DNA from 4 places in the Companilactobacillus halodurans genome. Region 2 is predicted to be linked to each of the others. Evidence: predicted binding sites of a transcription regulator. Region 2 holds the regulator's gene; each other region holds the start of a gene.
The links. Region 2 encodes Rex, which represses fermentation and respiration genes when NADH is low (regulators of the CRP and FNR family bind a similar motif). Its sites were predicted from a motif close to TTGTGAANTANTTCACAA; they were not measured.
Positions count from the first base shown of each region.

Region 1: FHL05_RS01455 (FAD-binding protein) is a predicted target of Rex. The motif match lies at 1,591-1,608, and genes of this name have one in related genera.
Region 3: FHL05_RS01410 (acyl-CoA dehydrogenase family protein) is a predicted target of Rex. The motif match lies at 2,723-2,740, and genes of this name have one in related genera.
Region 4: ald (alanine dehydrogenase) is a predicted target of Rex. The motif match lies at 4,182-4,199, and genes of this name have one in related genera.

Region 1 covers NZ_VDFO01000004.1:1,508-9,709, forward strand. The annotation lists gene FHL05_RS01445 (NADPH-dependent FMN reductase) at 1-484, opposite strand, end outside; gene FHL05_RS01450 (FAD:protein FMN transferase) at 585-1,511, opposite strand; gene FHL05_RS01455 (FAD-binding protein) at 1,665-3,494, shown strand; tRNA gene FHL05_RS01460 (tRNA-Thr) at 3,613-3,685, opposite strand; tRNA gene FHL05_RS01465 (tRNA-Asn) at 3,777-3,849, opposite strand; gene serS (serine--tRNA ligase) at 3,914-5,203, opposite strand; gene FHL05_RS01475 (amino acid permease) at 5,523-6,971, opposite strand; lysine riboswitch at 7,051-7,224, opposite strand; gene FHL05_RS01480 (helix-turn-helix domain-containing protein) at 7,364-8,202, shown strand, end outside.
Region 2 covers NZ_VDFO01000009.1:55,504-63,705, forward strand. The annotation lists gene FHL05_RS03500 (hypothetical protein) at 1-1,096, opposite strand, end outside; gene FHL05_RS03505 (hypothetical protein) at 1,093-1,440, opposite strand; gene FHL05_RS03510 (cation:dicarboxylate symporter family transporter) at 1,882-3,162, opposite strand; gene manA (mannose-6-phosphate isomerase, class I) at 3,615-4,583, opposite strand; gene FHL05_RS03520 (redox-sensing transcriptional repressor Rex) at 4,603-5,268, opposite strand; gene FHL05_RS03525 (ABC-F family ATP-binding cassette domain-containing protein) at 5,406-7,319, shown strand; gene FHL05_RS03530 (DUF368 domain-containing protein) at 7,405-8,202, shown strand, end outside.
Region 3 covers NZ_VDFO01000003.1:68,487-76,688, reverse strand. The annotation lists gene FHL05_RS01425 (Lrp/AsnC family transcriptional regulator) at 1-369, opposite strand, end outside; gene FHL05_RS01420 (collagen-binding domain-containing protein) at 680-2,050, opposite strand; gene FHL05_RS01415 (hypothetical protein) at 1,998-2,393, opposite strand; gene FHL05_RS01410 (acyl-CoA dehydrogenase family protein) at 2,755-3,879, shown strand; gene FHL05_RS01405 (electron transfer flavoprotein subunit beta/FixA family protein) at 3,889-4,686, shown strand; partial or broken gene FHL05_RS01400 (electron transfer flavoprotein subunit alpha/FixB family protein) at 4,679-5,656, shown strand; gene FHL05_RS01395 (Cof-type HAD-IIB family hydrolase) at 5,728-6,552, shown strand; gene FHL05_RS01390 (hypothetical protein) at 6,646-7,065, opposite strand; gene FHL05_RS01385 (Y-family DNA polymerase) at 7,065-8,202, opposite strand, start outside.
Region 4 covers NZ_VDFO01000011.1:30,424-38,625, reverse strand. The annotation lists gene FHL05_RS12755 (DnaD domain protein) at 1-584, shown strand, start outside; gene dnaI (primosomal protein DnaI) at 587-1,495, shown strand; gene thrS (threonine--tRNA ligase) at 1,794-3,737, shown strand; gene ald (alanine dehydrogenase) at 4,215-5,330, shown strand; gene tdcB (bifunctional threonine ammonia-lyase/L-serine ammonia-lyase TdcB) at 5,356-6,384, shown strand; gene FHL05_RS04120 (APC family permease) at 6,491-7,891, shown strand; gene FHL05_RS04115 (zinc-binding dehydrogenase) at 8,029-8,202, shown strand, end outside.

The DNA.
Region 1 (8,202 bases), on a different contig from region 2:
CCTTTTTATCTGCTAAATTGCCCTTTTCATCGAAAGCCTGCAATGAATGTGCTAACAAAAATTCCGAACTTGGCATGATGCGAGCTTTTAGTTCAGGTGAATCTAAAATTTGGCGCAGTTGCGATTGAGCTCGTGATGAACCCAGTGATCCATAAGAAGCTCCAGTAATCATCACTGGCTTATCCACGAATGGATGAATGCCATATGACAACCAAGCTAGAGCGCTGGATAAAGCTGCGGGGATTGAATGGTCATATTCAGGTGTAGCAATAATAACGCCATCTGAATCCACAATTTTTTTGGCAATATCTTTAGCCCGTTGCGGAACGAATTGATCAGGCGTCTTCTTATAGAGTGGCAACCCTTTGATTTCGACTAACTCAATTTCAGCACTGGTCTGAAAATGTTGCTTCATATACTGCAATAATTCACGATTAGTCGACTTCTTTGAATTTGATCCAACAATTGCTATAAATTTATTCATATCAAAAATCATCCCATTTATATTAATTTCCCAAGCTCATTGTAAAATGTTTCACTAATTAAATCAATATACTTTTTTATATTAGTAATATATAAAATACTTATATTAGTTTGAAATTATTCAAGCCACTAGTTACAACAGTTTCCAAGTCTTTAGTTATGAAAACAGCCTCAATCCCTCGTTGAGCTTCAATCATCGCTTTGCCTTTTTCAATACCTTGATAAAATCCTAAGGTCGACCAAATTTCGCCATCGATAGATTTATCGCTGACAATCGTGACGCTGGCTAAATTATTTTGAATCGGATAACCAGTTCTTGAGTCGAACATGTGATGATATTCATGACCGTCAACAACTAATTTACGCTCATAAATTCCTGAAGTACCAATCGATTTTTCAGGAGTACGTAAGACTCCTAATGAAACATCACGAGGTTTAAGAGGATTTTGAACGCCGATATTCCACAAACCATCTTCATGTAGACTTGGTCCTACTAATGAGACGTTGCCACCTAAATCAATAATTCCGGTTTTGACATTTCGTTTTAACCACAATTTTTTAATTTCATCAGCAATATAGCCTTTAGCGATACCACCTAAATCAATCTCCATACCCTTTTCTTGTAAGAAGACGGATTGTTTTGCATCGTCTAAAATAATTTTTTCTGGATCAATAATTTTCAAACGTGCTTGAATATCTTCATCGCTTGGTTTATTGGCACCCTTAAAGCCAATTTTCCACAGCTTGACCAAGGGACCGATAGCAACATTGAAGCCTAAGTGCTTTTGGCTGACTAAAACAGCTCTTTTAATCAAATTATAAGTATCGAGCGAAACTGAGACTGGTCTTTTACCTGCTTGGTGGTTAATCGACATGACCTCAGATTCCTTTCGATTGACAGTTAATTTATCTTCAAACTTTTGAATCAGCGCATAACCAGCATCTAAATCATCGATGCTACTGGGTTTTGCGACTGATAAATTTATCAGCGTTCCTAAAGCGTAATAGCTCTTATTTATTAATCCCATGGAAAATCCTCAATTCGTTTTCAAAATAGATAAACACTTGCAAGCTCTCTCATGATAGCTCTAATTGTCGTTCTCGACAAAGGGAACTTATTCACAATATCACAAATTAGCGGTATATTAATCCTAACATTGTGAGGAAATGGAGTGAATTAAATGTTTGAGGATTCAAAAATAAAATGGGATGCAAGTTATGACGTCATTGTCTTAGGTTTTGGTGGCGCAGGTGCATCTGCCGCTAGATTTGCTGCGGATAACGATAGTAAAGTTTTGATTACAGACTCTGCTCCAGAGGGTCATGAAGGTGGAAATACCCGTTATGCTGGTCAAGTTATTTCTTCAGGTTCTAACTTAGATGACTTGAGAAAATATTATCAAGACCTTGCATTTCCTTTATCATACGATAAAGATTTAATGGAGACTTATGTTAAGGGACTTTATAATATCCCTGATTACTTAGAAAAATATTTGGGCGTTAAGCCATTTATCATGAGAAAACACCCTGACTCACCGGTTTCAAAAGCCTTGCACTTTATGGCTCACGAATACCCCGAATTTCGTGGTCAAGCTACTCATGATTTAGTTGCTGTTCACGAAGGTGTCGCTGATTCAGCCCTTTGGAAGAACCTTCGTCAACAAGTTTTAGACCGTGCTGATAAAATTGACGTTTTGTATGAAACGCCAGCAGAACACTTGATTCAAAACCCTGAAACTAAGGCAATCGTCGGCGTTCAAATCAAGCGTAACGGTAAACTGCTCAACGTCCGTGCAAATAACGGCGTCGTATTGGCAACAGGTGGCTTTGAAAATAACCACAAGATGGTTGAAAACTATCTTGGTGAAACTAGTTTGAACCCAATCGGTTCGCTTTATAACAAAGGTATCGGCGTTAAGATGGCTAGCGAAGTTGGTGCTCAACTTTACAACATGAACAACTATGAATCATATGGCATCTTTCATGGCCTAACTCCAAAGCCTGCTGACGGCAAACGTTCGCAATTTCTTCCCTTCGATTGGCCAGCCTTCCATCAAGGCAGCTTGATTGTTGTTGGAGACGATGGAACTCGTTACTTCGATGAAAATGAAATCCATAGACATGGACACATCAAAGATCACGGCAATTGGAGAATCCCAAATGCTCAACGCCACCCTTACGTCGTCTTCGATCAAAAGAAATACGATGAATTGAAAAACGACAAGAATGCTCCTTATCCAGAATTTTTAAAGGCAGTCGTTAAAGCTGACGACTTAGCAAGTCTAAGTAAAGTAATGAATGTATCAGTTGATAAACTAAAAGAAACGATTAAAGACTTCAATCATTTTGCCGAGATAAAACACGATTATGCTTATAACCGTGATGCAAAAACTCTAACAGCCTTTGATAACGATGGTCCCTATTACGCTTTGGCAATGGTCCAAGGATTGTTGAATACCCAAGGTGGACCGGTTCACAACTCCAAGGCTGAGGTCGTCGACAATGATAACGCCGTTATACCACATCTCTATGCTGCTGGTGAATTGGGCAGTTTGATGGGACGTCAGTATAACGGTGGCAGCAACCTAGCTGAGAATTTAATCTTCGGTAAAATTGCCGGTGAAAATGCTGCCGAAAAGAAACCTGAAATTAAAGTTGAAACAGTCCAAACTGATGCCAATTCTTCAGCTAGCGTTCACGAATCTGGTTTAGGCTCTGATGTTGGTGAAGAACATTTTGAAACTAAAGCTAACCAATATATCGGCAAGTCAACTGCTGGCATGGGCAATGAAATCGTTGTTCGGGTCACTGCCAAAAATAAATCCGATATCGAAAATATCGAAATTTTGAAACAAAGCGAATCTGACGATTACGGACTGAAAGCTGTTAAAGAACTTCCTCAAGAAATCGTTGAGAAGAACTCAACTGATGTTGATACAGTTTCTGGTGCTTCCGCTTCAAGTAAGGCAATTAAAGAAGCTGTTCAAAATGCTTTAAACCAAATAAAATAATTTAATTAAAGTAATAAACACGATAATCAAAAGATTGGTTATCGTGTTTTTTTGCAAAAAAAAAGTAAACGTTGATTACTCAACGTTTACTTGGAAGGATATTTCACTTCATTATCTATGCCGTCTGCAGGATTTGAACCTGTGACCGCCGGTTTACGATACCGATGCTCTACCAACTGAGCTAAGACGGCAAAAATAAAGAAAAACCTATAAAAAAATTACATCTAATTCTTTGAACTAGATGTAATTTATTGGACACCTAGGTTTTCCTAAGTATTATAACTCCGGATGTCAGACTCGAACTGACGACACCCTGATTAACAGTCAGATGCTCTACCAACTGAGCTAATCCGGAATAATTCAATAGCTCTTTAACAGAACTATTAAATTTTATCAATTTATCGGCTTTAGGTCAATAACTATTTGGCATTTTCTTTAGTAATTTTTGTTACGCCACCCATATATGGTACTAAAACATCGGGAATTGTTACTGATCCGTCTTCATTTTGATTGTTTTCAAGAATTGCAGCAACTGTACGACCAGCAGCTAGTCCTGAACCATTCAATGTGTGAGCCAATCTAGTCTTGCCATTAGCATCACGATAACGAATGTGAGCACGACGAGCTTGGAAATCAAGACAGTTTGAACAACTTGAAACTTCACGATACTTGTCTTGAGCAGGCATCCAAACTTCAAGGTCATAAGTCTTAGCAGAACTGAAACTTGCATCCCCACTTGAAAGAACGATAACGTGATATGGAAGTCCTAATTGTTGCAAAATGTTTTCAGCATTAGCTGTCAACTTCTCCAATTCGTCGTATGATTCTTCAGGCTTTGCCACCTTAACCATTTCGACCTTGTTGAATTGGTGCATTCTAATCAAACCACGAGTATCACGACCAGCAGAACCAGCTTCAGAACGGAAGCAAGGTGTTAGAGCTGTGACATACTTAGGCAAGTCTTTTTCATCCAAAATCTTATCAGCAAAGTAGTTCGTCAATGGAACTTCAGCAGTTGGAATCAAAGTCAATGGGTTTTCGTCGACCATTACGGTATAAACGTCTTCAGTAAACTTAGGAAATTGACTAGTACCAAACATAGCATCGTTGTTAACTAAGTATGGAGGAATTACTTCGGTATAGCCTTCCTTTTGGTGTTGATCCAACATGAAATTATAAACTGCACGTTCCAATCTGGCACCCATACCAATGTAGTAAACGAAACGACTACCAGAAACCTTTGTAGCTTGTTCAAAGTCTAAGATTCCTAGTTCTTCACCGATATCCCAGTGGTGGCGAGGTTTGAAGCCTTCCTTAGGAATAGCGCCAACCTTTCTGATTTCCACATTAGTGCTTTCGTCAGGTCCAACAGGAACAGAATCGTCGGGAATATTAGGAAGACGAACCAAAATATAATTCATCTTTTCTTGAGCTTCTTCAAGTTCACTATCGATTGACTTAATATCGCTACCAACTTGTTTCATAGCAGCAATTTCATCGTCAGCACTTTCCTTGTTGCGTTTCTTTGTTGCAATATCTTGAGAAACCTTATTTCTCTTTTCTTTCAATGTTTCAGTCTTAACTAACAAGTCACGACGCTTTTCATCGTATGAAAGCAATTCATCGATTTCTTCAGCCTTAACGCCACGTGAAGCTAATTTATCCTTAATCCAATCTGGATCTTTTCTAATCAACTTAATGTCTAACATGACCAACCTCCTATATTTTAACTGTGCCACATAAGTAAACAGTTTTGATAAAAACTAACGCATAAAAAATAGCCGATTCATCCCAATAAAGGGACGAATCGACTATTCGCGGTACCACCCAGTTTCAGCGTATGCAAATACACTGCACTTTCAGATTTTATCGGATCAAACCGAACGGAATTACCCGTTACCATAGAATGCTGGAATAAAAACCTTAACGATTCACACCGACCATCGTCTCTCTGAAGGGTTTGTGAGTAGGCACTCTTTTAGCGTTATATTCATCTTTAATAATAGTTTAAAGCATCACAAATTTCAACTAGTAATGATTATCCTTCTTTTCTTGCTCAACATCGATATCTTCAAGTTTCAAGAACTTAGTCTTATGCTTAATCTTGTAGTAAGCCCAGCAAATAAAGAGAATAATCAAACCACTGTAACTAATCAATAAACGTCCAAAGTTGAAATTAACCATTGAACGAACATCTTGACCCAAAATAATAATGATACCTAAGATAATGGCTAAAATTGGACCAAATGGGAACCACTTAGCCTTGTATCTCAAATCATCGAGACTGTATCCCTTATATAGGTAAGCCTTTCTGAAGCGGTAATGGGAAAAAGCGATTCCCAGCCAAGCGATAAATCCAGTCAACCCACTAGCAGCAACTAGTAATTCATAAAATGAGTCGCCATATAAACTTGTAAATAGCGCGATGGCTCCAATTAGCGCTGTCAAAAGAAGTGAGAAGACGGGAACCCCACGACCATTAGTTCTTTGAAAAGCCTTAGGTGCCATGCCATTTTTACTCATTGACCAAAGCATCCGACTAGCAGCATAAAGACCTGAGTTAGCAGCTGAAATAACCGAAGTTAAAATTACAGCATTCATGACTCCAGCGGCTAAAGGAATCCCGACTTTCTTAAAGACAATCGTAAATGGACTGATAGCAATATCGCCAGCACCTGAACCCAACAAGTTAGGACTTGTATAAGGAATCAAGGCACCAATAACAGCGATTGATAAAATATAAAATAGAAGGATTCTCCAAAAGACTTGTTTGATAGCCTTAGGAATACTCTTTTCTGGCGTTGCTGATTCACCAGCTGTGATACCGATCAATTCAGTTCCCTGAAATGAGAACCCAGCAACGACGAAGACGCTTAGGATTGCCGGTATTCCTCCGACAAAAGGTGCCTTCTTATATGAATAATTTGTCAATCCGACAAAGTTTTGATTACCTAAAATACCAAGAATGCTTAAAATACCAACAATCAAGAAGATAATAACGGCGGTAACCTTGATTGATGACAACCAATATTCTGTTTCTCCAAATGAACTTACCGAAATAAAATTAATTACCAAGAGGATTATCATGAACGTCAAACTGATTTTCCACGAAGTCCAGCTTGGGAACCAATACTTAACTACTAAAGAAATTGTAGATAGGTCGACTGCCAGTGTGATAGCCCAGTTGAACCAGTAATTCCAACCTAGCGCAAACCCAAAAGCAGGGTCGATAAATTTTGTTGCATATGTAGCGAACGATCCAGAGACTGGCATATATGTTGCCATTTCTCCTAGACTAGTCATCAAGAAGTACACCATGATACCGATAGCCACATAAGCTATCAAAGCTCCTCCTGGACCAGCTGTTGAAATCGACGAGCCACTTGCGACAAAGAGCCCAGTTCCAATTGAACCACCAAGCGCAATCATCGATAAGTGACGGGTCTTCAACGACCTATTCACATCATTATTTTCCATCTTTCATTCCCCTTTTTGGATATAAAAAAAATCCTTATTATCAGAGGAACTACCGACAATAAGGATTATAATTATCCCATTAATCAATAGCTCAACGCAAAAAGCGACAGTCTACTGCCTATTAAGCAATAGCCCAATCAAATTACCAAGTAGGGATAACATGATTTCGGCAAACTTTCCTTTCATATTTTTTCAAAGTACCCTATCCGCACTCAAAAATACTAATAATAAAGATTGCACCTCTATCTGATTACAAAACATTATAAATAAATGTTAAGATAGTAGCAAGTAGTGTTTCGTATATTATTAAACTTTTTTAATTATAACGTTACCGGGGGAAGACATATGTTGGAGCAAATTTTCTTAGTAAGCAAGACGTTGAGAAATACCACATGCTAACTGTGATTAAATCGTTACCTCCTCGTGAAGTAAACTTGAGTAATATCAGTAACCGACTACAATTCACCTACCAAAAAACATATAATATTTTCCAAGCATTACTAGAAGACCTTGCTGACGTCGCTCCCGATATTGATGCTAGCGATACAAAGATAGAATCAATCGACTTCAGCAAAATTGCCATCGATACTTATCGACTATACTTGGTTAAAAATTCCATCGTTTTCCAAGCTTTCAATTATGGATTGACTAGTTCTAATCCTTCATTTGAAAGTTTTAGTAGCGACCACTTTACCAGTAAGTCAACTTTGAACCGACGGATGTCAAAATTCCGTGCATTCTTAAAGAATTTTGGCCTGAAGATTTCTAACTCGACACTAGAAATCAAAGGAAACGAAAAGAATATCCGCTGGATGGCATATTATGTTTATTGGTACACTTATCACGGTCAAGAATGGCCTTTTACACTAATCCAAGAAAATTCAATCGACCAGATTATCGGACGCGCGGGGATCAAATTCGATAATCCAATCGTTCATATTCAATTAAAATATTTTTTAGCTATTTCACGGATTAGACTTATCAAACGTAACTACATCGAAGAATTGCCTTATTATAACGATGTTTTCGGTGATCAAATGCTTGGTCAGGATATCTTGACCCATGAGGATTATCCAATTGTGCCTATTTTGGCGTTGGATAATGAAAATAAGTTAGTCAATCTCTTTAGAAAGACCGCTTTTCAACCTAGCGATACGGCTTTTGAACAACCAATCAACGCTAATGCTAGAATCAACCCGAAATTCTATGCGCTCGTTTATCACTTTATAGA
Region 2 (8,202 bases):
CAGTTCCTTCTATATGAGCATTGGACCGGAAGCTCTCACGACTGTTGACGTCACTGACAGTCGTTTGAATTTCAATTTCATGGCTTTGATTGATTCCAAAAGCGAGGTTCTTAATTTTTAAATCATCTTCCCCACTGCCACTAGTAACTGAATAATCATTCGTCTCTTCGCCATCGATCAAAACTTTGTTAACTTTTGTATCTGATCGTAATGGCACCGTATAGGTGGCATCCTTGAGCCGAGCACCATTACTAGTATTAGTGATGGTGGAATTGTAAACTACCTTATCTTGACTGATAACATCATAAATCGTTTTTTCGGTATCACTGTTATTGTCATAGGTATTGTTCTTGATAGTCTCATCTAATTCAATTGTCGGACCTTCTGTTGACAAGACATGTAATTTAGCTTTGTTAGTATCGTATTCGTAAGTCTTACCATTGGTCTTTGCTTCAATGTGGGCAAAGTATTCAGCTCCATCATCATCAAGCGTGGTTGCATCGGTTGTATGGGCAACTGAATTCTTGCCAATTTCAATTTCTGATTGTTCATGAGTGATTGGATCTTCTTTAAACCAACGAATTGAGTAGTTCAAATCCTCTTGTTCTTCGAATTCACCAATATTTCCCATTAAAGCAAAAGTAGCTTTTTCACCGACATTAACGGTTTGATCTTCCAAACCACCACCAACCATTAATTTCGCCTCAGCTTCTTTGGGTGCACTATTGGAACTGTTGACAGCTGTTGCCGTAACGGTCACTTCACCACTTTGTGAACGATTATTAGCCGTAATTAAACCAGTTTCCTCATCAATAGTTGCTAATTCTGGTTTATCAATACTCCACTTAATCGTCCCCGTAAAGTTTTCTGGTTTCACATGTGCTCTGGCATAAGTCGAAGTCGTCGTGATATCTGAAGTCTGATTATAGATATAATCATCATCAGTTGTGACTGTTAAATCATCAACATCGACGTCGCTATCTAAGGTGTGGACCGCTGCAACTTGTGACCAAACCGTTGGCGATAATGCTGAAATAAACATATACCACGCTGTTTTTTGTTGATAATATTTTGTCCCCACTTCTGTCGGTGTCAAAGTAAGATTCTTTTTATTCCCGCCGTTTTTTCTTTAACCTCTGACCAAGTTTTTCCATCGCTACTTTCGTACCATTGATAGTGGGCCCAAGATGTAGCCGTCAGCAAAAAAGTAGCAAAGGATCTCGATTGATCGGTATAGAGTTTAGTCGTGTTATTTTCAACGACATAAGTATTCGCATTCGGTTGTAGATTGTATCCTGAAGTCAACCAGATTCCCAAGAATTTCTTAACATCATCGGTTGGCTCATGTTTGGGTACAACCGTTACCTCATCCTTTAAGTCCAAATTAGCAACTGGAGAATCCAAGGTGTCTGCTTGAATTTCACTGGACTTATCACTCATAAAAAGGCATGCAAAAAAAGAAATCATAACCAAGCAAAATAATATCTTATAAAATTTATTTGACTTGTGCATTATGAATCCCCTTTCATTTTACTAAAAGAATTATATCATGAGATTTAATATATAATAGTCAATATTTGCAAAATATTTTTCAATATTTAGATTGAATTTCGGAGCTAATAATTTGACTTTCTATAAAATATTTGATTTAAAAAAATAAAGTTTCAGAATTTAAAATTATTCCGAAACCTTATTTAAGTTATTCTTGAGAATAAACATTCTAAGTTGCTTCTAGAAAAAAATCCCCCCAATACATTTTGATGCAGACCAAAAAAGCTACTAATTCAAAATACGAATTAGTAGCTTTTTCTTTAATGCTTGAAAGTCGAGTTTGGCAACTTCCAATTATGTGTTTAAATCGTCTATATCACAGGGAGTTAACTAATCCCCACGCTTATATGATGCAACGTACTTTTGACGCTTATCGTCATCGAATTCATGTTCACTCTTAGCAATAATAACTGTTGCAAGAGAATTACCGACAACGTTAACAGCGGTACGTCCCATATCTACAAGACGGTCGATCCCAGCAATGAAGGTCAAACCTTGCATTGGCACACCGATAGTCGATACCGTGGCTAGGAGTACGACAAACGATGCTCCGGGAACTCCGGCCATCCCTTTAGATGTTAACATCAATACCACAACAAGGGTAATTTGTTGCCCAAGGGTCAAATTGATGTTGTAGGCTTGAGCCAAGAATAAGGCAGCAAGAGATTGATAAATAGCTGATCCATCAAGGTTAAAAGTATACCCCGTTGGAATAACGAATGAAACGATTCCCTTTGAAGAACCATATTTTTGCATTTTTTCAATCATCTTTGGCAAAGCTGCTTCTGAACTGGCAGTAGTAAAGGCCAAAGTGACTTCATTTTCAATAATTCTGAATAATTCATAAAACTTAACATGGAAAATATGTCCCACGATTGCCATAACGACAAAGACGAAAAACGCCATTGTGGCATAGGCAATAATGATAAAGAGCAGCAACGGCTTCAAGGAACCGAATCCCATTTCACCGACTGTAACACCAATCAACGCACAGACACCAATAGGAGCTGTCCGCATGACCCAATTAGTGACCTTGAACATAACATTAGCGACGGCATTCAACAAATCAACGATAACTTGGCCTTGCTTACCGATTGAAGCTGTTCCGAGGCCAAAGAAGACTGAGAAGAAGATGATAGGCAACATATCACCCTTGCCGAGTGAGGCGAAGACGTTAGTTGGTATAATACTCATCAATATCGACCAAATACCCGAATGTTTGGCAGATTTAGCGCTCGCTGTATATTGACTAATATCCGAACCTTTTAGACTGTGAATGTCAATAAAGGTACCAGGGTGAGTAACATTAGCGACGATAATACCAATAATAATCGCTAGTGTGGTCATGATTTCAAAATATATTAAAGTTTTTAATCCAATCCGGCCCAACTTTTTAATATCACCCATATTGGCGATACCAACTGTCAAACAGGATATTACAATTGGTAAAACAATCATTTGAATCATGGAGATGAACATTGTTCCAATGTTCTGCATGACTTGGATAGCAGCCTTATTCTGGTAGAATACTTGTCCAAGAATAATACCTAGAATCAAACCAATGATGATTTGCCATCCTAGACTAATTCGAAAAAACCGTTGTCTTTGCAATTTTAATTCTCCTTTGAAGTAACTTAATTTTAATTATAGAAGACTTTTCTTTAAAATGGAAAATGTTAACGATTTCAAATTAAAATTTCTTTCATATTATTAATTTATACGAACATTTACAGAAGCAAGTGTAAAGATTGTTCTTGTTTTAGTTTATTTTGAAGTAAAAAAATACAGAATATACGGATTTTATTTTCCTGTATTCTGTATTTTAGAATTATTTTTGATTTTATTATTAGAATTTGGGTTTTGGTTATGAGATGTGGGTGAAAGAATTTAATAACCAAAATTGGTTAATTGAATAACCATTCTTTCTATTTAATAGTGGAAACGAGTTACGGTGGGGCAACTCCCTACAAGATAGCTACGCCTCCCAAATCACTCGCAAAAAGCGCGAGTAATTCGGGAAGCTAGGCTATCCTCCGGGAGCTGGTCGCCCCACCTTCACTCTCTTAGGCTTCGCCTGATTCAGATGCAATAATATCCAAATCTCCATCCAAGGTCCATTCACTAACTGTGGCTGGTACGATTAAGTGGATGCCTTTCTTCAAGTCGTAATCTTTTCCATCTACGGTAATCTTTCCAGTTCCATCTAGGACTGAAATTAGTGTATACTTACCGATTTGGTGTTTTAAGTTTGCTGGTTCTTTGATTTCCCAGTGATAGACTGAGAAGAATGGTGAGATTGGTGGTTTTACAAAGGTTGTAAATTTGTTTTTACCAACTTGTTTTGATTCAATATCTAATTGTGGGTCTTTATGAGGCACAATGATTGTATCTTCTGACTGTTTAATGTGGAGATCACGCTTCTTGCCTGTGGTCTTATCTACACGGTCATAATCATACAGACGATAAGTGGTATCGCTGCTTTGTTGTGTCTCTAATGCCATGATTCCTTTGTTCAAGGCGTGAACTGTTCCACTTGGTACATAGTAGAATTCACCCTTTTTAACTGGAACTTTTCTTAACAAGTGGTCCCAATCTCCGGATTCGATCATTTGATCTAGTTCTTGTTTATTCTTAGCATTGTGCCCATAAATCAAGTATGAACCTGGTTCAGCATCGATGATGTACCAGCATTCTGTCTTGCCTAGTTCATGTTCGTGCTTAGCAGCATATTCATTGTCTGGGTGTACTTGAACAGATAAACTAGCTTCAGCATCCAAAATTTTAGTCAATAATGGGAATACTTCTCCCTTAGGATTGCCAAATAGTTCTTTGTGGTTTTTCCAAAGGTCATCAACATATTGACCGGCAAATTCTCCGTTTTCGACTTCTGATCTGCCGTGTGGATGTCCGGAAATAGCCCAGCACTCGCCAATTGAACCTTCGGGAATGTCATATCCAAATTTTGTTTCTAGTTTTCTGCCACCCCAAATTTTTTCATGGAATACTGGCTTTAAGAATAATGGTTCACTCATAAAAATTTCCCCCAAAAAATTAATTTGTTTCTTCTGATGATTCTTCTATCTTGTTCGATTTATCACGGTCTAAGAAGAAAATCAACGTCTGCAATTCATTTGCCAAGTCGACATAGTGAACGCGGATGCTGCTTGGAACATTGATAATAACTGGTGTAAAGTTCAAAATTCCACGAACTCCAGCATCTGATAAAATATCAGCAGTTGTCTGGGCAGCGTTAGAAGAAACTGTCAAAATACAGACATCAATCTGTTGAAGATGGAGTTGTTCTTTAAGTTCACTGATATCGTAAACTGGAACTCCACTCTTAACTGTTCCGACAATTTCTTTATTAATATCAAAAGCTGCCGCGATTCGAACATTATTTGTTCGAGAAAAGTTATAATTTAGTAAGGCGTTACCTAAATTACCTACACCAACTAAGGCTACGTTAGTTCTCTTGTCTTGATTTAAAAGCTTCTTAAAAAAAGCTACCAAATCGTTGACATCGTAGCCATAACCACGTTTTCCAAGTGCACCTAGATATGAAAAATCACGTCTAATTGTAGCACTGTCGATTTTAACCCCTTCTGATAGTTCTCCAGAAGAGATTTTTTTTGTGCCCTCATCTTTGAGAAATTGGAAATATCGATAATAAATTGGTAAACGCTTTATCGTTGCGTTTGGAACTGTTGTTTTTGTCATAATTTACCACCATATGTGTGTCATTTCACTAACATTTATACTAAATAAAAATCATAAAAAACGCAACACGTTAATCCTATAAAGGCACAAATTCTTAATTAATGATAAAATTGTGAAGATATAAAGGAGTTATAAACTTGATTCTATTACAAGCACAAAATATTACGAAAAATTTCGGTACCAAAAAACTTTTCTCAAATGTTAGTTTTGAAATTCAAGACAACAGTCGAATTGGATTAGTGGGCCGCAACGGAGTTGGCAAATCAACTCTCTTAAAAATCATTTCTGACCAAGAAAGCTACAATAGTGGAAATATTGCCTTAAAAAAAGATACTAATATTGGCTATCTAGCTCAGGATTCTGGTTTGAATAGTGACAGCGAAATCTTCTCAGAAATGGAGCACGTCTTCGACTACTTGAAAAAGCAGGAAAAAGAAATGCACCAACTGGAAGAAAAATTAGCAGATCCAACCGTAGCCGACTACGATCAAATTTTAAAAGAATACGACCGTTTGCAAACGACTTTCCGTCAAGAAAATGGTTATGGCTATCAATCTGAGATTCGCAGCGTTCTCAAGGGTTTTGGCTTTGACGAAGAAGTTTGGCATGACCAAATCTCAACTTTATCTGGTGGCGAGAGGTCTCGCTTGGCGATGGCTAAGATGCTTTTGGAACACCACGATATCTTGTTATTGGATGAACCAACTAACCACTTGGACATCAATACGGTCGAATGGTTAGAAAATTATTTGAAGGGCTATCGCGGGGCTTTAGTTATCGTTTCCCACGACCAGTACTTCCTCGATAAAGTTGTCACGGAAATCGTTGAAATCAATCAACATTCCTCAACTCGTTATTCAGGTAACTACTCGTTCTATCTTCAAGAAAAGAAGAAAAATCAAGAGGTTGCTTGGAAACATTACGAAGAACAACAAGCGGAAATCAAAAAAACCGAAGAATACATTCAAAAAAATATCGTTCGTGCTTCAACTACCAAGATGGCTCAAAGTCGTCGGAAAAAATTGGAACACATGGATGTCTTGGATAAGCCTGGTAGTGACCAAGGCTCAGTCCACTTCTCATTTGATATCGACAAGGAAAGTGGCAATGATGTTTTACTAGTTAAGGACGCCGCAATCGGTTATGACAATCAAATCATGTCTGAGCCTATCAATTTGGATGTAAAAAAAGGTGAACGTGTTGGTATTATTGGACCTAATGGTATCGGTAAATCAACTTTTCTTAAATCTATTTTAGGCAAGATTCCTATGATCAAAGGAACTAGTCAATTTGGTGCCAATGTTCAAATTGGTTACTACGATCAAAATCTGAAAGGTTTAAATCCTAAAAAAGATGTTTTGCATGAAATTTGGGACCTATATCCTCGTTTAGATGAACAAGTTATTCGAAATAAATTAGGTGCTTTCTTGTTCAGCGGCGATGACGTTTTGAAGCCTGTTGCTGGTTTATCTGGTGGTGAAAAAGCTCGCTTGATGCTGACTAAACTATCTATGGAAAATGATAATTTCTTAGTAATGGATGAACCGACGAACCATTTGGACATTGACAGTAAGGAAGTCTTAGAAGACGCCTTGAAGAGTTTTGCTGGAACTGTCCTCTTCGTTTCCCATGACCGGTATTTATTAAATACCCTAGCTGATAGGATAGTTGATATCAGTTCTAACGGCAGTAAAATCTATCTTGGGGATTATGACTACTACTTAGAAAAAACCACTGACAAGCCTGTTGAAGAGTCAGAAGAGAAGTCTTCAACTGTTAGTGAAAAGAAAGTTGAATATCAACAATCTAAAGAGCAACAAAAACAAGAACGCAAATTACGTCGCCAAGTTGATGAATTAGAGAAACAATTGACTGAACTCGAAGACAAAAATACTGCTATTCAAAAAGAAATGACTAAAGATGAAAATCTCACTTCTTATAGCAAACTGGCCGACTTGCAAAAAGAACTCGATGAAAACAAGCAGCAACAAGATAAAATTGAAGAAGAATGGACCGAAAAGTCGATTGAATTGGAAGATTTCAATTCATAAGTAGACTCTTTAGTCTATTTTTTTATTGCCTTAATCTAATGAATCTGATAATTTAATTTAAACGACTTTTTATTAAAGAGGGCCAATGAAAACAAAACAAGATAATTTTTTAAGTAGATTTATCAAAGGTATCGTGATTGCCTTAGGTTTCATTCTTCCTGGAGTATCAGGTGGCGTTTTAGCCGCCATCTTAGGAATCTATGAACGACTCTTAAGCTTTATGGCACACGTCCGTGAAAACTTCAAACGCGACTTCCTTTATTTTCTGCCGGTAGGAATCGGTGGGATTGTCGGAATCGGCGTCTTATCTAAACCATTAGAATATTTATTACAACACTATCAAGTTATCGTCTTGTGGGGCTTTGCCGGAACAATTTTAGGAACGCTCCCTACCCTAATCAAAGAATCAACTTCACGAACTGATCGTGACAAAATTGACCTTTTATGGTTTTTCTCCATGTTGATTGGTGGTGGATTGTTTCTCTTCTTCATGAGTGAAATCTTTGGAACGATCCCTGCTAATTTCTTTGGCTTCATCATTGCCGGAATTTTGATTGCGCTAGGGGTTTTGGTCCCTGGTTTAAGTCCATCTAATTTGTTGATTATCTTAGGATTGTACACGCCGATGCTGCAAGGATTTAAGGATTTTAATCCACTCGTCTTCATCCCCATCGCAATCGGTGGCGTGATTTCTATGCTGGTCTTTTCTAAAGCCATGGAAAACTTAATCAAACATCATCACTCAAGGGTCTATCACTTCATTTTGGGAATAGTTTTAGCCAGTACGATTCTAATTTTGATTCCTAATCCTTATTCACCCGAAAGTATTTCTTATCAAGGCGTGACAGGTATCGACTGGATTTTAAGCATCGTCTTCTTTATT
Region 3 (8,202 bases), on a different contig from region 2:
GGCATTTAACTCTTCTAAAAAATCATTTAGTTCAGAACTAGAATGAAAGGCAGCTTGAATCATATAATTCATTTGACCAGAAATTCGGAAATGATGGCGAATGAAATTTCTTTTTTTGTGGATGAACTTTAAATATTTTTCGTGGCTGTAATATTCCATCTGTGTTTGAATAAAAACTTGATGAGAATATCCCATTTTGGCAGTATCGACTTCAACCGTATATTTTTTTATAATGCCATCATTTTCTAAATTTTCGATTCTCGTTGCCACTGCAGGAGGAGTTAGGTGAACTAATTCCGCAATTTTATTTTTTTTGATGCGTGAATCTCTATTTAGCAATTTCAATATTTCTGAATCTGTTTTATCCAATTAGAAATGACCTCATACTTTCTTATACACAGTATTATAAATAAATAGAGAAAAATTTACTATGAAAGTAGTCGTTGTTTATGTTATAGATAATTCAAAAACTTTTAAAATGTACAACTTTTCCTATTACAAGTGAGTTTTCAGTTAAAGTGAAAAGATTTAGCATTATTCATACAGATTAAAATCTTTTGATTAGACTAATAACTACTCAAATAACATTGCTTTTTGAAAAACATCATCATTAAAAGACACGAATTCGATAAATTCGAATTCGTGTCTTTTTTAGTGATTAATAAGTGGTTTTATTAGATTAGTTGTTTTTCCTAATTTTTATTACTTTGATAATTGAGAATACTGCCAGTAATGCCAGTAATGCCAATCCTAAAATGGAAGCAATCAATCCACTTGTGCCACCAGTTGAAGGGAAGAGTCCTGAACTGTTTTTGGAAGTTGAACTTGGTGTAGCAACATCATTTTGAACAGTTTCTAATACGTTTGGCAAAGCTTTTCCAGTACTTAAAGAGCGGGTACTTTGTGTTTTGGGTGTTGTTTCCTGACCAAAACTACTTTCAGAGGAGCCGTTTGTAATTGGTAATTCTGAATTTGAATCTGTATTTGGTTTTTGATCAGTGTCAGGGTTAGAACTTGAGTCAGTATCTGTGTCTGGTTCAATGTCTTTTCCGTCTGGGTCTTCTGTTGATTCGTTTTCATCGGTATCTAAATCAGTATTTGAGTCAACATCTTCTTCATTCGAGTCGTCAGTTGAATTTTCTCCATCATCTGTATCTGGTTCATTACCTGAATCTGTACTTAAATCTTCATCAAAATCTTCTTCGTCACTTTCATCAATATCTGGTTTTGTTGGTTCTGGATTTTTGTCTTCATCAACAGCTTCATCATATGAAGAGTCATTTTGATAATCCCAACGGTGCGTTTCACCTTTAACATTAACCACTTCAGCAATGATATTTCCATCTAAGTTATGATTAACGGTAACTGTTGCACTAGTTGCAAGGACGCTACCTTGGAAAGGTGCATCAAAATTAATTGTTCCGCGATAAACGCCATCTGCTTGTGAACTGTCATAAAAGTTCCAAAGAATGTGATTGTCGTCAAAATATTCTGTTTCATGATTAGGACGGTTAGTTGGATCAGTACTGTTTCCATCAGTATAGAATAGTTGAATCTGTGATTTCATATCGTAACTAGATTTACCTTTCAAATCAACGTTGATAACGATATTTGTTCCACCAGCTTCTGATGAAAGTCCTTTGATTTTCAAAGGCGTACTTTTTTCAAGAACGCTGCTATCTAAATCAAAAGCAATTTTGTTTTCCTTATTAGGAGTGTAGTCATCTAATTCAATGACACGGTTATTGATGTCTTCAGCAAAATTTTTATCGTTTAATTTGTCATGAGCATCTCTTTGCGTGATAGCCTGTGATTTTTGAGCTAAAACGTTAAAGTATGAATCAAAGTCAATGTAGGTGTTGTTGCCTTGGTCTTGGAAAACTTCATCTTTAGTAAGGTGACTGATAGTTGATGTATTGACCATCAATTCTTCAGTATCAGATAGTAAAACGTCATTGTCTGTACCGAAAGTTACTTTATTAGTCCGATCGCCATTGCTAGAAACAAAAGAACTTGATTCCATTTTGAATATAAGAAATATCTTTTTCAACTTTTCCCATATCATCTTTGATGTTGGTACCGAATCCAGCATCACCTGATAAATTAGCAACGGCTAGGTTACCATTTGTATGCGTCGAAAGGTTAGCTTCCTTAGCAAAAATATGGAAGTGAGCAGCATAACCTAATTCGTTATTGTCACTATTTTTAAAATCATCTGTCACGTTTCCACCTGATGAAGGTGTCCAATCGTTTTTTGTTTGGTTGATATCAGACGTTTCCTCAGTCGCAATATCAGCAGCGTACGCTTGGATACTAGGAGTGATACTTAGTAGAATTGTTGTGCTCAGGGTAATACATGATAGTCTAAAGAATTTGCCCCGGGTATTTAACATGATTTAATGAACCTCGTTTATAAGTTTTTTGTGATTATTATTATTATAAAATTCTATGCCTATGTCAATAACATTTGATGAAAAAATATTAACTGTAATTGCTTTCAACCATTTGTAATCGATTACATTTGGTGAAGCCAAGCGTCTCTAGTGCTTGGGGCAGTAGGAGAAATTTCAAAATCAAAATAATAATCAAAAAAATAAAAAATATTTTCAATAAACTACTGATTTTAATTAATAAATATATAAAATAATTATATTTAAAACATTAAAAAAGTATCTTAAAATTAAAAGTAGCAAATATCCTTTGGATATTTTTTTATAATCGTATGTGAAAATTTTAACATATAGGAGAATTCTAATGGATCAAAAACAAACAAGTAAAGAGATACTACTGAGAATGGTGAAGTCGTTCACTGAAAATGAAGTTGCTCCCTATGATATGGAAATCGATCGGACTCGTTCATATGTGAATGACTTATTAGAAAAAATTAAAAAATATGATTTTTTGAGCACGATGTTGCCAAAAGAATATGGCGGTGCCGGTTTCGATGGTGAAACGACGGCGGCCATGATCAATGAGATTGCGCGTGGAAATGCCAGTTTGGCTGTTACCTTAGAAGGTCACTTTAAGTCAGTTGACCAAATCGTTAAATATGGTAATCAAGCTTTAAAAGATGAATATTTACCACAAGCTAAATCTAGAATCATTGCTTTTTCAATGACTGAACCAAGTGGTGGTTCTAATCCTCTAGGCATTACTTCCCACGCTGAAAAAAAAGGCGACAAGTGGATTATCAATGGTGACAAAATCATGATTACTAATGGTGGTTTGGCTGAGATTTATTGCGTTCTAGTCAAAACAGCTCCAGAAGAATTATCATTTTTCGTCATTGATAAAGATATGCCTGGCTTTGAATTCGGTAAACAAGAAAACTTCTTAGGCTTGACTGGTGTTCCAGTTGGCGAAATCGTTATGAATAATATTGAAGTCGATGAAAATCACTTGCTCGGTAAAGTTGGTATGGGTAAGGAAATCGGCGACAGTGCTCATAATGATGCACGTGTATTGATGGGCGCTGTCTTAACGGGAATTATGGAACATGAGCTCAATGTTGTTACTGATTATGCAACGCACCGAAAAGCCATTGATACGCCAATTATCCAAATGCAAGGAATTCAACGTAAAGTCGCTGATATTGCTGTTGCTAAAGAAACAACCAAATTGTTATATCAAAAAGCTGCTTGGTTAAAAGATAATCGTCAGGATTATGAAGAAGAAGCTGCTATGACTAAGGCTTATGGAAGTCGCAGCGCTGTTAGATCAGGTGACAATGCCTTACAAATTTTAGGTGGTTACGGCTATAGTTTGGATTATCCTGTGGAACATTTAATCAGGGATGCTCGTGCTATGGAAATCGCTGAAGGTACTGTTGAAAAAATGAGAACAGAGATTGCTTTAATAGAAGCAAAGAATCGTGCCTAGGAGGAAAATATGAAAATAGTTGTCTGCATTAAACAAGTTCCAGAAACTACTAATGTCAAAATTAATGAAAAAACTAAAAATATCGACCGTCGTGGATTAGGTGGAGTCATCAATTCTTATGATTTGCACGCCTTGAAAACTGCCTTAGATATCAAAGAAAAAGTCGGTGGAGAAGTCATCACCTTAACTATGGGACCAGACGATTTTGCCGTTTCCTTGCAAGAGACCTTAGCTTTAGGTGCTGATTCATCAGTTCTTTTGTCTGACCGAGCTTTTGCTGGAGCTGATACGTTAGCCACTGGTTATGTTTTAGGTAAAGCAATTGAAAAAATTGGCGACGTGGACTTAGTTTTAGTTGGTCAACAGTCAGTTGATGCCGATACTGGCCAAGTTGGTCCCATCATTGCTGAGTTGTTGCAAGTTTCTCAAGTTACTTACGCTGATAGCATTGAGCCAAAAGCTGATAAACTGCTTATCAAACGTAATCTGGAAACAGTTGCTCAAGAAATCACCGCTAAATTGCCTTTGTTAGTTACTGTAACGGATACGATCAATCAACCTGAATATACGAATGTCGTTGAAATTGCTAAGAGTTTCGACAAACCAATTACCACATGGCACGCTAGTGATTTGAGTTTGGAAGATTCACGAGTTGGTCAAGCTGGTTCACCAACAATCGTTCGTTCAATCTCTTCACCTGAAAAAGTTGCCAAGGTAGGTCATAAATTGGCCGACGACCCAGTTGATGCAGCTAAGGAATTAGTTGAAGTTTTGAAGAAACAAAATGTTTTGACGGAGGATGAATAAAATGACAGTGATTAAGGAAAATTGGATTTTTGCCGAAACTGAATTGCAAAAGATCAATCCGGTAACCTATCAATTGATTACAAAAATGAATCAAGTCAGTCATGACCCAGTTGTCGTAATTTTGATTGAAGGAAAATCCGCCAAATTGGAAAATGACTTGGCTGAATACGGCCCTGATAAGATTTTGGTTATCAAAGATGATGACTTAGCTAGTGGCGACGATTTGGAAGTTACGAATGCCTTAGATCAATTGATCAAACAAAAGGGAACTCCGAATACTTTTATTTTCCCAGCAACTGTTGTTGGACGTTCAATTGCTCCAAGATTGCAAGCACGATTGAGAACTGGTTTGACTGCTGATTGTCTTGACTTGAGTTTTGAAGGCGACCTCTTAGTTCAAACTAAACCATCTTATGGCGATAACATCATGTGCGATATCACGATTCCTAATCACCAACCACAGATGGCCACAGCGCGTCCCAATGTCTTTTCCGCCGAGAAGAAGAATAATGAAAGTTTACAAGTTGAGTACATTTCCAATCTCACATGGCAAAAAGATGCTCAACTAGAAATTAAGAGTCAGGTTTTGCCACCTAAGACAAGTGATAGTGTCGTCGACGCTGACCGAATCGTTGCTTTAGGTCGAGGCAATAATTCTGAAGCTGCAATTAAGACCGCTGAGAAATTAGCCGAACGTTTACATGCTAATGTTGGTGTCACACGACCATTAACTGACTTAGACTAATTCACGATTGATGACCAGATTGGTCAAAGTGGTCAAACAGTTGCTCCAGAATTGTTGATTAACTTAGGTATCTCAGGTGCAGTTCAATACACAGCCGGTATTTCCAATGCTAAAGTGGTTATTTCAGCTAATACTGATGCCAGTGCCCAAATATTCAATTACTCAGATTACTACTTTGTCGGGAATGCACAAGAATTTGCTAAAGCTTTAGAAGCAGTTTTATAAATTAAGTATTAGTTCATTAATAGCGACTTATGATATGATTAAATGGTTATTTTTTGAAGAGAGGTAATAAAATGGCCATTAAACTAGTCGCTTTTGATATGGACGGAACATTTTTAAATGATAAAAACACTTATAATCATCAACGTTTTGGAAAGATTTTAGAACAACTGCGTTCGAAAAATATTCGTGTAGTGGCCGCTAGTGGCTCTCAATATCAACGTTTGCAAAATCAATTTGATGAATTCAAATCAGAAATGGATTTTGTTTCACAAAACGGAGCTGTCGTATACAGTGAGAATGCACCATTGTTGATTCAAGCAATTCCAGAGGATGCCGTGGCAAAAACTTTAGACATTATTAATCATCAATTTGAACCAACTGATATCGCTGAACATTTGGTTGTCGGCGTCAAGTCAGCTTATGTGGACCAAACAATTTCCCAAGCTGCTTATGATTTAACTTATCGTTACTATAATCACTTGAAACGGGTAGTAGATTTACCAACAGTAACTGCTAAACGTCTTGAGGATAAGATTACTAGTATTGGGGTTACTTTTAATAATCATGTTGATTTTGATAGTATGATGAACAATCTACGAAAGGCTTTGCCGGTCGGTCTTGCCAGTCAAACTTCAGGTTATAATACTGAATTGATCAGTGATAACACAGTCAATAAAGCTGTGGGATTGAAAGAATTGCAGAAGAAATTCAATGTTGCTGACGATGAAATCATGACCTTTGGCGATAACGAAAATGACCTAGGGATGTTGCAATTGACTCCTTATGGTTACGCCATGGAAAATGCTGTTTCTAAAGTTAAAGATGCGGTTAATCATTTCACTGATTCTAATAATGATGAAGGTGTTTTGAACGTTTTAGAAAAGTTACTGAAATAAAAATTATAGTCTAAACAGGTAAAAACTTGTTTGGACTTTTTTTATGAAAAAGTTTTGTTAGTAAAAAAGGGTGCCCACTTTTTGGACATCCTTTTAAATTAATTTCATGGAACGAATATTGACGATAATAACTTTGGTTTTTTCAAACATAACGATACCTTTTGGATAATTAATTGATTTCAAATGGCCTTTTAGATGCTCATAATAACCAGAAACTTCATTAAAGTAATTAACATCGACTGTCTTGTCATTTTTCCTTAAGTACTCAAGCTGACGTTTGATTAAAACCTCTTCATCAGCAGTTGTATATTTTTTTCGGCGATAGCTTTGAGTCTTCTTTTCAATCAATCCTTTGAATCCTTCCAAAGCTCCAAAAGGCGCAAATTGGGCAGCTCGGTCTAATTCTGGCATTGGCAAATGGCGTTTAGATGGTTGATAAGGAAGATTCATAATATCGTTATAAGCTGAGGTATCGTTAAAAATCTTTTGTTCAATTAATTTCTTTTCATCCATTAGGCGTGATGACCTCCAATTTGATTGTTACGTTCCATTGTGGTTGAACCCTTTTCAAGATCAGATGCTTTGACGATGACGTTGCGATTACCGAATTTCCTTTGTAAATTTAAAATAGTTTCTTGAATTTTTCTATCTTGTTGACGCTTAGTTTGAGCAGTTTTATCTTGAATTATTTCCTCATTAGTATCTTCAAAAAGATTCGTTTGCTTGAAAGTAGTTTTTTGTTTGGCTTTTTTCTCGTCAATCAGATTGGTTGCTGTTAATGTGATTCGTCTTATCAGCATCTTAGAATCAGTGCATCTTTCATAGAGCATTTTGAAGGTGCTGCTCAATTCAGCAGACGATGAAGTTGGACTATCCAATTTTATATTAGTATGAGCTGGTTTAGGAACCTTTCTTCCATAGTAGTCAGTTACCAACTGGCCAGTAAAACTATTGTCTATTTGGAGACTAGTAATATCGTAATTAACGATAATACCTACTTGGTTAATGACAGATTTTTTTTGAACCAAATCTAAAGCTAAAGTATCACTCATGCCACGAACAATTTTTAAAGCGTCTGCATAAGAAGTTGGCTTCATCAAAACTTGACTTGAATAGAGACCGTGATCTTCTGAGCGATAGTTTTTAATATCAGCAAGAGTCGTCGTCTCATGTCCCCAAGCATGGTCAATAATCAATTCGGCGTTTTTACCAAATTCTTGATAGAGGATTTCCTCGTTCTTTTTATCTGATAAACTGCCTAACGAGCACCGAGCAATGTCACCCATGGTGTGTAATCCTAAATTCTCAAGTCTCTTTGAATAGCCACGACCAATGCGCCAAAAATCAGTTAATGGTTGATGAGCCCAAAGAAGTTTTCGATATTGCAATTCGTTCATCTGTGCGATTCTAACGCCATCGCTATCACCTGGAATATGCTTAGCAACGATATCCATTGCTACTTTAGCTAAGTAGAGATTAGTTCCGATACCTGCTGTGGCCGTGATACCAGTTTCCGATTGAATTTGCTGGATAATCGTTTTAGCTAGGGTGTGAGCAGTTATGTTATGTGTCGCTAAATAATCAGTCACATCCATTAAAACTTCATCAATAGAATAGACATGAATATTTTTTGCCTCAATGAAACGCAGG
Region 4 (8,202 bases), on a different contig from region 2:
GACTCAAAAAATCAGCTCAAGACCGTTTTGAAAAGAATGTCAATATTTCTGTAAAGAAGCAGGCTTTGGAAGAAGTTTCGAGTCCTAAAGAAGATGAAAATGCGTCAACCAAGAATTGGAATCGTGCTGAGCAACAAATTTTACAACAAGCTAAAACCATGACCCCAGCAGACTTTTTAGCTGCTCAAAAACAAAAGAGCGGTGGTTTTACTGGTACAGTCGAATCAAGGGCATTACGAAATATGGCAATGAAAAGTTATTTGCCAGTTTCCGTATTGAATATCATGGTCTATTATATTCTGCAAAATTCACCAACATTAACGCTGCCTTTGATGGAGACAATGGCTAATGATTGGCAGCAAAATAAGGTTCAGACGGCTGAACAGGCTTTGCAAAGAATCAATGATTTTCAAACCAAGCCTCGTAATCCCAAACGACATTTCAATAACAATAAAAATCGTAAAGTTGAACAAGCTACTGATTGGAGTAAAGTTAAAGCAAAGGTTCCTCAGAATCAAAATACTCAAAAGAATCAGACTAATCTTCAAGATAGACTAAAACGATTAAGAAATAAGGATAATTAAGCATGGAAAAATTAGGAAGCAGATTGGCAGAATATTTAAATTCAAAGAATTTGACGGAGGATTATCGCCGTCTTCTTAATGCAGCTTTAAAAGACGAAGATGTTCAAAAGTTTTTGAAAAAAAATAGCGATGAGATTAATCCCAATGCTATTTCTACCAGTGCTGCTAGCATTTATGAATTTTATAATAATAAGCACCATAAAAGTGAATTGACTCAGGGCTATTATCCTAAATTGATTGTCAGCAACCACAATATTGAAGTTGCCTATTATCCAAATGAAAAATTGCAAAACCGCGAGAAAAAAGATCAATATGAGTCTGGATTTGTTTTGATGGATATGGCTTCTGATATTCGGAATGCTAAATTGGACGATTACAGCGGTCAAGGTCGAGAGGATGCTTTGAGTCAAGCTCTAGATTTCATTGATCATTATTTAAATCAAAAAAAATTTATTCCTGGTTTATATTTGGCTGGTGATTTTGGCGTTGGCAAGACGTATCTTTTGGGAGCAATCGCAAATGAATTATTTAAACATGATGTTCATACGACCCTGATGCATTTTCCTACTTTTGCCATTGAAATGAAAAATTCAATTGGAACTAATAGCGTTTTAGAAAAGGTCAATAAGATTAAAGATGCTGAAATTTTAATGCTTGATGATATTGGTGCTGATTCAATGTCTAGTTGGATTAGGGATGAAGTCTTGGGAGTTATTTTGCAATATCGAATGCAAGAGAATTTACCAACTTTCTTTTCGTCGAATTTTTCCATGAATGAATTGGAAAAGCACTTGTCGATAAACCAACGAGGTGAAGAAGAGCCAGTTAAAGCTAAACGAATTATGGAGCGAGTTAAGTATCTATCTCGTGAAGTGATCGTGACTGGTCCAAACAGAAGATTTCAAAAATAGCTTGCAATAATAAAAAATTAATGTTTAAATGAAGCCAATGAAAGATAACACTTCGGTTCTACTCAGGGAGGGTACGATTACTGGAAGCTTACCCATTACTGGAGTTACCATTTTCGTTTAAAATTGTATAATTGTCAGTTACTTTATAACTAAATGAGAGAAAACTGTTATTTGTTGTACAGTTTTAAACTGGGTGGAACCGCGCGAAATACGTCCCTGAAGTATATGCATATTTTTGAATATGTTTATACTTCAGGGACGTATTTTTTTGTTATCAAAATTTTAGGAGGATAGGTCTATGTCAAAAATCAAATTAACATTCCCAGATGATTCAGTTAAGGAGTTTGATCAAGGCACAACTACTTTGGACGTTGCTAAGTCAATTAGCACATCATTGGGCAAAAAAGCTGTTGCTGGTAAACTTAACGATACATTAGTCGATCTAAAACGTCCCATCAAGCAAGACGGTAAGATTGAAATTATCTCAGCTGAAGATAAAGAAGATGCACAAGAGGTACTTAGAAATACTGCTGCTTTGGTATTCAGTGCTGCAGCTAAGAACTTTAAATCAGATCTTCACTTCGGTGAAAAACAATCAAACAGTGATGGTTTCTACGTTGACACTGATAGCAAGTCAGGACAAATCAGCGTTGATGAATTAAAAGAAATTACTGCTTTGATGAATAAAATCATCAAAAACAATGATGAAATTAAAAGATCAATGATGGACAAGAAAGACCTTGTAGAAATGTTCAAAGATGATCCATACAAGTCATCATTGATTGGTGCTATTGAATCAGTCCAAATTCCTGTTTATGAGTTGGATGGATTTGTTGATTTCGGTTACGATGCAGTTCTAGTAAATCTTAGTGCTTTGAAACACTTTGAATTGCTTTCAGTTGCTGGTGCTTACTGGCAAGGTAAGTCAAGTAACCCAATGCTTCAAAGAATTTATGGTACAGCCTTCTATGAAGAAGATGGCCTAAAAGCTGACTTGAAGCGTCGTCAAGAAATCAAAGAACGTGACCACAGAACTATTGGTCGTGATCTTGACTTGTTCTTCGTTGATCCAGAAGTTGGTGCCGGTCTTCCATATTGGATGCCAAATGGTGCAACAATCCGTCGTGTTATTGAAAGATACATTGTTGATAAGGAAGTTGCTTGGGGTTACCAACACGTTTATACACCAATCCTTATGAACTTAAATGCTTATAAGACTTCAGGTCACTGGGCACACTATCGTGAAGACATGTTCCCACCAATGGATATGGGTGATGGCGAAATGCTAGAACTTCGTCCAATGAACTGTCCTTCACATATTCAAATTTACAAGCACCACAACCGTTCATACAGAGATTTGCCTCTTCGTATTGCTGAATTAGGTATGATGCACAGATATGAAAAATCAGGTGCGTTGAGTGGTTTGCAACGTGTTCGTGAAATGACATTAAATGATGGTCACACATTCGTTGCTCTTGATCAAATTCAAGAAGAATTCAAACGTACACTACAATTGATGGTTGAAGTTTATAAAGACTTCGATATCAAAGATTACTCATTCCGTCTAAGTTACAGAGACCCTGCTAACACAGAGAAGTACTTCGATGATGATGAAATGTGGGATAGATCACAATCAATGCTTAAGGGTGCTATGGATGACCTTGGTCTTAAGTACTACGAAGCTGAAGGTGAAGCTGCATTCTATGGTCCAAAACTTGATGTTCAAACAAAGACAGCTCTAGGTAATGACGAAACATTGTCAACCATCCAACTAGACTTCATGCAACCAGAGAAGTTCAAGTTGACATATGTTGGTTCAGATGGTGAAGATCACCGTCCAGTTATGATTCACCGTGGTATCGTTTCAACTATGGAAAGATTTATTGCATACCTAATTGAAATGTACAAGGGTGCATTCCCAACATGGTTAGCTCCAACACAAGTAAGAATTATTCCAGTTAATGATAAACTTCACTCAGATTATGCAAATGATGTTCTTTCAGAATTACGTGCTAAGAATATCCGTGCTGAAATCGATGATCGTGATGAGAAGATGGGTTACAAGATCCGTGACGCTCAAACAATGAAGATTCCTTACACAGTTGTTGTTGGTGATGATGAAGTTAAAGATGCTACCGTTTCTGTAAGAAAGTACGGTCAAGATGATTCTTCATCAGAAAATGCTAAGATGTTCATTAATAGTGTTGTGGCTGATATTAGTAATTTCAGTCGTGAAGATTAATAAAGTCAAATAAAAGTTAAATTTTTTAAGCCTAACCACGTAAAAAACGTGATTAGGCTTTTTTTAATTGAATTAAAATTTGTTAAAGAATGAGCAATCTAAGCTGTTTGACATGTTTATACATAAAAACTAGTTTCAAAAATTTCAGTCAATTTTTGAGAATTAAATTAATTAAAAAAAGGACCAGAGGTACTTTTTAAATTTAAATAGTATCTAAAAGGCGATATAGCAACATTGTTCACGATTTATGAACAGTTGTTTATTTATATTGATATAAATATAACAATTATATATTAATCAAAAAGTGATAATTGTGAAATCAAAGTTTTTTTGGATTTCTGGAAGCCAATCTTACCAGTGGATACCTCCAAAATCCCAGTTTGTGAAGTAAAAAAAGGCGTTGCCAGCTCTTTTTGTAAGCGTTATCATGCATTTGTAAGGAAATAGTTATAGACTTCACAAAGGGAGCGTGTGAGTATGCAAATTGGTATTATTAAGGAACAAAAAGAAGGAGAAGGCCGTGTAGCGGCTACTCCAGAAAATGTTCGTAAAATGGTCGATGCCGGAAATGAAGTTCTTGTTGAAAAGAACGCCGGAGTTGGTGCTGGATTTTCTAACGATGAGTATGTTGAAGCTGGTGGTAAACTAGTTAGCCATGCTGATGGTTGGAAAGCTGATTTAATCGTTAAAGTTAAGGAACCAGATCCAGAAGAATATCAATACTTTACAAAAGGCAAGATTGTTTGGGGATTCCAACACTTGGCATCATCTAAACCAACAGTTGAAGCTATGATGAAAGCTGGAACAACAGCTATTGGCGGCGAAACGATTGTTAAAGATGGCAAGTTGGAATTATTAGCACCTATGAGTGCTATTGCCGGTAGAAGATCTGTGATTATGGGAGCTTATTATCTTGAAGCTCAACACCAAGGACAAGGAATTCTATTACCAGGAATTCCAGGAATCGAAGCTGGTAACGTAGTTATCTTTGGTGGTGGTAATGCTGCTACAAATGCTGCTGAATTAGCTTTAGGTATGGGATGCTCAGTTGTAATCATTGAATTAAAGGATGAACGTATCAAAGAACTTCAAAAGAAGTTTGCTGACCAAAACTTCCGTGCTGTTAAATCAAATGAAGAAAACTTGGCTAAAGAAATCAAAGATGCTGACGTCTTTATTTCAACAATTTTAATCCCAGGCTCAAAACCACCTAAGTTGGTTAAAGAATACATGATTAAATCAATGAAACCAGGCAGCGTTGTTGTTGATGTCGCAATTGATCAAGGTGGAACTGTTGAAACAATTGACCACCCAACAACAATTGATGACCCAATCTTCGTTAAAGATGGAATCATTCACTATGCTGTTCCAAATCAACCTGGTGCTGTACCACGTACAGCTACAATGGCTTTGGCAAAAGGCAATATCGATTACTTATTGGAAATTGCTGATAAGGGAATTGATCAAGCAATCATGGATGATGATGCATTAGCTTCTGGTGTAAATATTTATGAGGGTAAAGTTACAAACAAAGGCTTAGCTGATTCATTAGATGTTCCATTTACAGATTTGAAAGAACTATCCGTTAATTAAAATAAAAAATTGGTGAGGTAGAAAAATGATTAAAGGCGTAAATGTTAATACTATGGTAGATATTCACGATATCCAAGAGGCTCAGGCTATTGTTGGTAAATATGCCCGTAAGACTCCTTTAGTACAATCAATGTTTTTGAGTAGAAATATTGTTGGTGGCGATGTTTTCTTAAAGCTAGAAAACATGCAATTGACTGGATCATTCAAATTCAGAGGCGCTAACAATAAAATTAATCATTTAAGTCAAGAAGAGCGTGACCGTGGCGTTATTACAGCATCTGCTGGTAACCACGCTCAAGGTGTTGCTTTAACAGGTCACCTTCTTGGAATCGACACAACAGTTGTTATGCCAGATGAAGCACCACAAATGAAACGTGATGCAACACGTGGCTACGGTGCTGAAGTTGATATTCACGGAGCAACTTTTGATGATGCCCACGAATGGATGCGTGAACGTGCTGAACGTGAAGGAAAGACAATCGTTGATCCATTTAATGATAAATATGTTATTGCTGGACAAGGAACAATTGGATTGGAAATCCTAGATGATATTTGGGATGTAGATACAGTTATCGTTCCTGTCGGCGGTGGCGGCTTGATTTCAGGTATCGCAGTTGCTTTGAAATCATTTAATCCATCAATTCACATTGTTGGTGTTCAATCAGAAAACGTTCACGGCATGTATTCATCAGTTAAAGCTGGTAAGATTACAAAACATCACGATGACTTTACACTCGCTGATGGAACGGATGTTGCTACACCTGGTGACATTACATTCCCAATTGTTAGTCAATTAGTTGATGAAATTGTTCTTGTTAATGAAGATGAAATTGCTGGAGCAATGAAAGACTTGCTACAAAGAACAAAGGTTGTTGCTGAAGGTGCCGGTGCACTTCCAGTTGCAGCTCTTGAATCACATAAGATTGATGACAGATGGCTCAAGAATAAGAAAGTTGTTGCTATGGTATCTGGTGGTAACGTTGATTTGGGCCGAGTATCAGAAATCATCGACCACTTCTTCAAACCAGTTGAAGCTGATGGGGGAATCGGCTAGACAGAACTTTTGAAGACAACAAGAGATGCTGCATCCTGAGGTGCAACATCTCTTCTTTTTTAAAAAACGAAAATGGATGTTTCTCTTTGTATTGGAGGTTAATATTATGGGCGATCAAGATACTGGTTTAAAGAAAACAATTGGCTTCTTTCCCGCCTTTGCAACCGTAACTGGAACTGTTATCGGTACTGGAGTTTTCTTCAAAGCTTCAGCCGTTACCAATTACACTGGTTCCGTCAGTTTGACGATGCTGGTTTGGTTGATAGGTGGAATTATTACCATTTGTGCTGGTCTTACGGGAGCCGAATTAGCTGCAGCATATCCTGAAACAGGTGGTTTAACAAGATACATTGAACATAGTTATGGAGGATTCTGGGGCTTTATGGCTGGCTGGGCCCAAGCAATCATTTATTTCCCAGCTAATGTTGCCGCTATCTCAATTGCATTTGGGACTCAATTTGCACATTTGTTCACACTCTCGAATGCTTGGATAGTTCCGGTAGCAGTTTTAAGTGCACTTTCAGTTACATCCCTGAATTGGATCAGTGCTAAAGTTGGTGGACGCGTCACTTCAATTTCATTAGTTGCTAAACTGATTCCATTAGCATTGATAGTACTCTTTGGATTCTTGCACAAAGGACCGGTTGATTTCTCGCTGTTCCCTGTTGTTGCAGGTCCACATCGTAACTTTATTGCAGCCATTGGTAACGGACTCTTAGCTACTATGTTTGCTTATGATGGCTGGATTCACGTTGGTAATATCTCAGGTGAAATGAAAAATCCGCGTAAAGATTTGCCAAGAGCAATTTCTCTTGGGATTGCCGTTATCATGATAGTTTATTTATTAGTTAATGCCGTCTTCATGTTTGTTTTGCCTCTCGGCCAAATTTCCGGTAATTTGAATGCTGCTTCAGATGCATCAACTGCCATCTTTGGCGACATGGGAAGTAAATTAGTTACAATTGGTATTTTAATTTCTGTTTATGGTGGTTTGAATGGCTATACAATGACAAGTATGCGTGTTCCTTATGTTATGGGTAAAGAACACAAATTGCCATTTGGCGATACTTTTGCAAAATTAAATAAAGCAGGAATACCTTGGGCAGCCGGGGCTATTCAATTGGCCATTGCTTGTTTAATGATGCTATCAGGCCAATTTGATGCAATTACCAATATGCTGATTTTTGTAATCTGGATTTTTTATGTAATGGCGTTTGTCGCTGTTATTAAACTCCGTCACACAAAACCAGATTTGTATCGTCCTTACAAAGTTCCGCTATATCCAATCATTCCAATTGTTGCAATTATTGGTGGAACCTTTATTCTAGTCTGTACTTTATTTACTGAATTCTTAACAACTATGATTGGTATCGTTGTTACGGCTGTCGGTATTCCATTTTACTTCTACCTCAAAAAGAAATGGAACTTCGATGAAGTTGAAAATGATTCAAGCGATAAGAATGATGTTAAAAAGAATAAAAGTGACTTAAAAGAGGTTACTGAATAAAAATAAAAATTCTCGAATTTTTGGTAAAGCAAGTAAACTTACTAAATAATCCGAGGATTTTTTTATCTTGAAATGTTTGAATTAATTGATATGACAGTGCTAATCTAAATTCATCAGTTATTAATTGGAGGAATAGAATGAAAGCATTAACGATAAATTCAAATCAAAATAAAATTGAAGATATTAAAATATCAGAAATGGAAAAGCCCCAAATCCTAGACGATGAGATTTTAATCAAAGTGCATGCAGTTGGATTAAATCCTGTCGATTATAAAATGGCTGAGGGTCATAATCCTAATTGGAGCTATCCC